DNA from 2 places in the Streptomyces sp. NPDC008137 genome. Region 1 is predicted to be linked to the other one. Evidence: riboswitches for the same ligand, from Rfam matches in the RefSeq annotation. Region 1 holds a riboswitch; the other holds the start of a gene.
What was found. Region 1 has a riboswitch for cyclic di-AMP ahead of ACFZBT_RS29725 (transglycosylase family protein). Riboswitches for the same ligand answer to the same signal wherever they lie in the genome.
Positions count from the first base shown of each region.

Region 1 (3,248 bases):
CGGACTGCGAGACGGGTGGCTCCTGGAGCCAGAACAGCGGCAACGGATACTTCGGCGGCCTGCAGTTGTCGCAGGAGGACTGGGAGAACCACGGCGGCCTCGACTACGCCCCGAGCGCCGATCTGGCCAGCCGTTCCCAGCAGATAGCCGTGGCCGAGAGAATCCTCGCCGACCAGGGGGTCGGCGCCTGGCGCACCTGCGGACTGCTCTCAGGCCTGGAGCAGGACAAGAAGTCGTCCGACTCGGAGGACTCATCCGAATCATCTGATGCGTCGGAGTCACCCGGATTGCTCGACTCTCTCGGGTCATCCCCTTCGTCGTCCGAGTCGCCGTCTTCTGACGAGTCGTCGACTTCGAAGGACGAATCCGGCAAGTCAGACAAGTCATCTGAATCCGAGGAGTCCGCCTCGCGGGGCGAGGGGTCCGGCAGCTCCCCGTCGGCGACGCCCGAGAGCGACAAGTCCGACAACTCGGGGCAGAGCGGGGACTCTTCGGAGCCCACCGGGACCGACACCGGCTCCGGCCGCCACCGCGGCCCCAGCGCCGACGAGACCCAGGCGCCCGAGGATGGCCGTACGGACGAGTCCACGGGCCGTCACGCCTCGCGTGACGACCGCGGCGACGAGGGCTCCGGCGACTCGTCCCAAGGTGCCTACATCGTGGGCATCGGCGACAGCCTCTGGTCCATCGCCGAGTCCTTTGACATCAGCGGCGGATGGCACGAGCTGTACGACGGCAACAAGAAGGCCGTCGGCGGCGACCCGAACCTCATCCGCCCCGGTGAGAAGCTCACCGTAGAGGGCGAAGCGGACGGGAAGTAGCGGTTCGGGCAGTGCGGAAACGGGGGTGGAAGTCGCCCCGAAACCGTGCGAGTTCGCGTCCTGCTTCACACTGAATGTCCCGTTTGATGCCCGTGAGAGATAGATCTCAGAAGCCCTGATCGTCTTTGAAATTCGGCGGATCGCGTGGCTACGGTCGTGACCGCTCGTCACCACGAGCCCCGGCTGCCGCAACGCCGAATCCTGCCAGCGGCCGTACGGGAACAGTCGTCGCGTCAAGCGCCGTAGGCAGGAGCGGGGGACCCAAGGTAGGTGCCCGACCGGCCAGTTGCGCCGGAAGGGCTAGGGGTGAAGCCGTGTCCCGGGAGGGGCGCGGCCGGGCAACTCAACCGGCCCGAACCCGACAGCTCACCTCGCAGGCGTCGGTGAGGGGATCCTTCCATGCTGTTTTCCAGCAAGGGCAAGCACCGCCGTCCGTCCAAGGCCAGCCGTGCCATCGCCGTCGCCGGTGTCACCGGCGCCGCTGTCGCCGCCCCGCTGATGGCCGCCGGCGGCGCCTCCGCCGCCACCGCCTCCGAGTGGGACGCCGTCGCCCAGTGCGAGGCCGGCGGCAACTGGTCCATCAACACCGGCAACGGCTACTACGGCGGTCTGCAGTTCTCCGCCTCCACCTGGTCCGGCTACGGCGGCACCAAGTACGCCGCCACCGCCGACCAGGCCACCAAGGAGCAGCAGATCGAGATCGGCGAGAAGGTCCTCGCGGGCCAGGGCAAGGGCGCCTGGCCGGTCTGCGGCAAGGGCCTGTCGAACGCCAGTGGCGGCGGCTCCTCCTCGAACGACTCCGGCGACTCCGGCAGCTCCTCGCAGCAGAGCGAGCAGAACACCGAGTCCCGCGAGACCCAGCAGCAGCCGGCCTCCCGCTCCGACGAGCGCCCGGCCGCGAAGAAGACCGTCACCACCCCGACCGGCAAGAAGGTCAAGAAGGGCGACGGCGAGTACAAGGTGGCCAAGGGCGACACCCTGAGCTCGATCGCGGCGGACAAGAAGGTCGAGGGCGGCTGGGAGAAGCTGTTCCAGCTGAACAAGGACATCGTCGAGGACGCCAACCTCATCTACCCGGGCCAGCAGCTGCACCTGAAGTAAGCAGCGGCCCTCCGCCCCCCAGGGGGCGGTCCCCGTCCCCACGGGCTCCCCGCCCCGGTGCGTGTTCCCCCGTACGCGCCGGGGCGGGGTCATGTCTGCCGGGCTTCGCCACCGGTCTTTTCCGCGACTCTCTCCGAGAGCGTCTTTGTTCCGTTCGGAAACAATTTACTCTCGGTTCTGTCCATGAGGTGGGCGACCCGGTGGCCGATCGGCCCGAGCCGGTTAGGCTCATGTCGCGAGCCACCACGGCCCGCACCTCGCCGGGTCCACGCGACCCGCGTACCCGCGTCACATAAGAAGGAGATGCTCGTGCCGTCCATCGACGTCGTCGTAGCCCGGGAAATCCTGGACTCCCGAGGCAACCCCACGGTCGAGGTCGAGGTCGGCCTCGACGACGGCAGCACCGGTCGTGCCGCCGTCCCGTCCGGCGCCTCCACGGGCGCCTTCGAGGCCATCGAGCTGCGTGACGGCGACTCGAACCGCTACCTCGGCAAGGGTGTGGAGAAGGCCGTCCTCGCGGTCATCGAGCAGATCGGCCCGGAGCTCGTCGGCTACGACGCCACCGAGCAGCGCCTGATCGACCAGGCCATGTTCGACCTGGACGCCACCGACAACAAGGGCTCCCTCGGCGCCAACGCCATCCTCGGCGTCTCCCTCGCCGTCGCCCACGCCGCCTCCGAGGCCAGCGACCTGCCGCTGTTCCGCTACCTGGGCGGCCCGAACGCGCACCTGCTGCCGGTGCCGATGATGAACATCCTGAACGGCGGCTCGCACGCCGACTCCAACGTGGACATCCAGGAGTTCATGATCGCCCCGATCGGCGCGGAGTCCTTCTCCGAGGCCCTGCGCTGGGGCGCCGAGGTCTACCACACGCTGAAGAAGGTCCTGAAGAGCAAGGGCCTGGCCACCGGCCTCGGCGACGAGGGCGGCTTCGCCCCGAACCTCGGCTCCAACCGCGAGGCCCTCGACCTCATCCTCGAGGCGATCAAGGAGGCCGGCTACACCCCCGGCGAGCAGATCGCCCTCGCCCTCGACGTGGCCGCGTCCGAGTTCTACAAGGACGGCGCCTACACCTTCGAGGGCAAGACGCGCTCCGCCGCCGAGATGACCGAGTACTACGCCGAGCTCGTCGACGCGTACCCGCTCGTCTCCATCGAGGACCCGCTGTTCGAGGACGACTGGGACGGCTGGAAGACCATCACCGAGAAGCTCGGCGACAAGGTCCAGCTCGTCGGCGACGACCTGTTCGTCACCAACCCCGAGCGCCTCGCCCGCGGCATCGACGAGAACGCCGCCAACGCCCTGCTGGTCAAGGTCAACCAGATC
Region 1 covers NZ_JBIBHN010000024.1:42,471-45,718, reverse strand. Annotated here, with positions in the region: gene ACFZBT_RS29730 (transglycosylase family protein) at 1-821, shown strand, start outside; cyclic di-AMP (ydaO/yuaA leader) riboswitch at 1,050-1,216, shown strand; gene ACFZBT_RS29725 (transglycosylase family protein) at 1,221-1,922, shown strand; gene eno (phosphopyruvate hydratase) at 2,232-3,248, shown strand, end outside.

Region 2 (3,248 bases), on a different contig from region 1:
CCCGGCCAGCAGGTCGTCGCCGTCGAGGTGCTGCTGGACGCACCCCTGGACGCCGAGCCGGCCGGTCTCGACGGTGTCGCCACGATCATGGCCCGGGCCTTCTCCGAGGGCACCGACAAGCACTCCGCCGAGGACTTCGCCGCCGAGCTGGAGCGCGCCGGCGCCACCCTCGACGCGCACGCCGACCACCCGGGCGTCCGGCTGAGCCTGGAGGTCCCCGCCTCCCGGCTCGTCAAGGGCCTCGGACTGCTCGCCGACGCCCTCAGGGCGCCCGCGTTCGCGGACAGCGAGGTCGAGCGGCTGGTCGCCAACCGCCTGGACGAGATCCCGCACGAGCTGGCCAACCCGGCCCGGCGTGCCGCCAAGGAGCTCTCCAAGGAGCTGTTCCCGGCGGACTCGCGCATGTCGCGGCCCCGGCAGGGCACCGAGGAGACGGTCGCCGCGATCGACTCCGCGGCCGTACGCGCCTACTACGAGAAGCACGTCCGCCCGGCGACCGCGACCGCCGTGGTCGTCGGCGACCTCACCGGCATCGACCTCGACGCGCTGCTCGGCGACACACTGGGCGCCTGGACCGGCTCCTCGGCCGAGCCGCGGCCGGTTCCGCCGGTGACCGCCGACGACACCGGCCGGGTCGTCATCGTGGACCGCCCGGGCGCTGTCCAGACGCAGTTGCTCATCGGCCGGATCGGCTCGGACCGGCACGACCGCGTCTGGCCCGCGCAGGTGCTCGGCACGTACTGCCTCGGCGGCACCCTCACCTCCCGTCTGGACCGCGTCCTGCGTGAGGAGAAGGGCTACACCTACGGCGTGCGGGCGTTCGCCCAGGTCCTCAGGTCCGCCCCGGACGGGACCGGTGCCGCGATGCTCGCGATCAGCGGCTCCGTGGACACCCCCAACACCGGCCCCGCCCTCGAGGACCTCTGGACGGTGCTGCGCACCCTCGCCGCCGAGGGGCTGACCGACGCCGAGCGGGATGTCGCCGTGCAGAACCTGGTCGGCGTGGCGCCGCTCAAGTACGAGACGGCGGCGGCCGTCGCGAGCACGCTGGCGGACCAGGTCGAGCAGCACCTGCCCGACGACTACCAGGCCGCGCTCTACCGGCAGCTCGCCGCGACCGGCACCGTGGAGGCCACCGCGGCGGCCGTCAGCGCCTTCCCGGTGGACCGTCTGGTGACCGTCCTGGTCGGAGACGCGGCGCAGATCAAGGGCCCGGTCGAGGCCCTCGGCATCGGTGAAGTCGCCGTGGTCGCCGCCGAGTAGCGGGAGCCGAACGCCACGCGCGCGTAGGGGCCCTGGTTGTCTTCTAAGGCACCAGGGCTCCTCTATGTCCGAATTGGGGTGGGAGTTGCCTGTCTGCCCTGTGGGATGCGCTACAAAAGCCGGGATCCGTTTGGGAATTGAAAGTGGCGCCGCTTAGCGTCGTCCGGGCTGTTCGTCAGGCAGTGCGCCGCACCCGCGGCACCGGACAGTCATCGCCGAGTCCCCGTACGGCGCGAGCCAGGGGAGCCGGGGACCCACCGCAGTCCCTGGGGTGAATCGGACGCCCGCGCGAGTCGCGAGGGGGTCCGTAGGAGACCTTCCTGCTCCGAACCCGTCAGCTAACCCGGTAGGCGAGAGGGAAGGAAAGGACCAGCCACCACATGGCGTTCACGCGCGCCACCGGGAAGCACCGTCGTCCCAGCCGGATCCAGCGCCGCACGGCCCGCGCCGCGGGCGTCGCGGCCCTCGCCACCACCGGTGTCGTCGGCGCCGTGGCCGCCCCGGCCCTCGCCGCGGAGCCCGCCGCCGAGCAGACGGGCCTCACCCCGGTCGTCACCATGGGCGACACCGTGGCCCAGAAGATCGACGCCCAGGCCATCGCCCAGAAGCAGGCGGCCGAAGAGGCCGCCGCCAAGAAGAAGGCCGAGGAGGCCGCCCGCGAGCGCGCCGCCGAGGCGGCCAAGGAGGCCAAGGAGCGCGCCGAGAAGGCCCGCGAGGCCAAGGAGCGCGCCGCTCGCGAGGCCGAGCGCAAGCGTCTCAACACCTTCGTGTCCCCGATCTCCGGCTCGTACGTCTCCACCGGCTACAAGTCCGGCGGCGCCGTCTGGTCCTCCGGCAGCCACACGGGCGTCGACTTCCACGCCGCCAGCGGCACGGCCGTCCACTCGGTCGGCATGGGTGAGGTCGTCGAGGCCGGCTGGGGCGGTTCCTACGGCAACCAGGTCGTGATCAAGATGAACGACGGGACGTACACCCAGTACGGCCACCTGTCGTCCAGCAGCGTCTCGGTGGGCCAGAAGGTCACCCCGGGCCAGCAGATCGGCCTGTCCGGCGCGACCGGCAACGTCACCGGCCCGCATCTGCACTTCGAGGCCCGCACCGGTCCCGACTACGGCTCCGACATCGACCCCGTCGCCTACCTCCGCTCGCACGGCGTGAACGTCTGAACATCCGACGGCGACTGTTCTTCCCGAAAGCCCCGGCTCCCCGAGCCGGGGCTTTCGGCGTTCGCCACGGCCGACTGTCCAAAAAATATCCCTGATTTCCTGCCTGCCGTCGGAAATTCCGGCTCATTGCAATAGAGTCACGGAACACACGTCACCAGTCGACGTTTCACGGGGATTAAGCGGAGGTCGGTCATGCGTATTCCCGCGCACTCGGTGTGCACGGCCATCCGGGACGACATCGTCGCGGGTGTCTACGAGCGCGGCAGCCGGCTCACCGAGGAACTCCTCGCGCGCCGCTACGGCGTCTCGCGCGTCCCCGTCCGGGAGGCTCTGCGCACCCTGGAGGCCGAGGGCTTCGTGGTCACCCGGCGGCACGCGGGTGCGTGCGTCGCCGAGCCCACCGAGCAGGAGGCCGCCGACCTGCTGGAGATGCGCATGCTGCTGGAGCCGCTGGGCGCCGCCCGCGCCGCCCAGCGCCGCACCGAGGCCCATCTGAAGGTCCTGCGCGGCCTGGTCCGGCTCGGCCAGGAGCGCGCCCGCCGGGGCAACAGCGACGACCTGCGCTCTCTGGGCGGCTGGTTCCACGAGACACTGGCCCAGGCTTCCGGCAGCCCCGCGCTGACCTCGATGCTCACCCAGCTCCGGCACAAGATCGCCTGGATGTACGCCGTGGAGGCACCGTCCGGGCCCGTGGAGTGCTGGGCCGAGCACGGCGCGATCGTGGACGCGGTGGCGCGCGGGGACGGCGAGCGCGCGCGGGCGGTCACGGCGCTGCACACCGAGCGCGCGACGGCCGCGCACCGGCTGCGTTTCGGCTCC
Region 2 covers NZ_JBIBHN010000005.1:280,418-283,665, reverse strand. Annotated here, with positions in the region: gene ACFZBT_RS11175 (insulinase family protein) at 1-1,263, shown strand, start outside; cyclic di-AMP (ydaO/yuaA leader) riboswitch at 1,467-1,631, shown strand; gene ACFZBT_RS11170 (peptidoglycan DD-metalloendopeptidase family protein) at 1,644-2,429, shown strand; gene ACFZBT_RS11165 (FCD domain-containing protein) at 2,622-3,248, shown strand, end outside.
Region 2: linked by a shared signal. The riboswitch ahead of ACFZBT_RS11170 (peptidoglycan DD-metalloendopeptidase family protein) and the one ahead of ACFZBT_RS29725 (transglycosylase family protein) in region 1 are both predicted to bind cyclic di-AMP.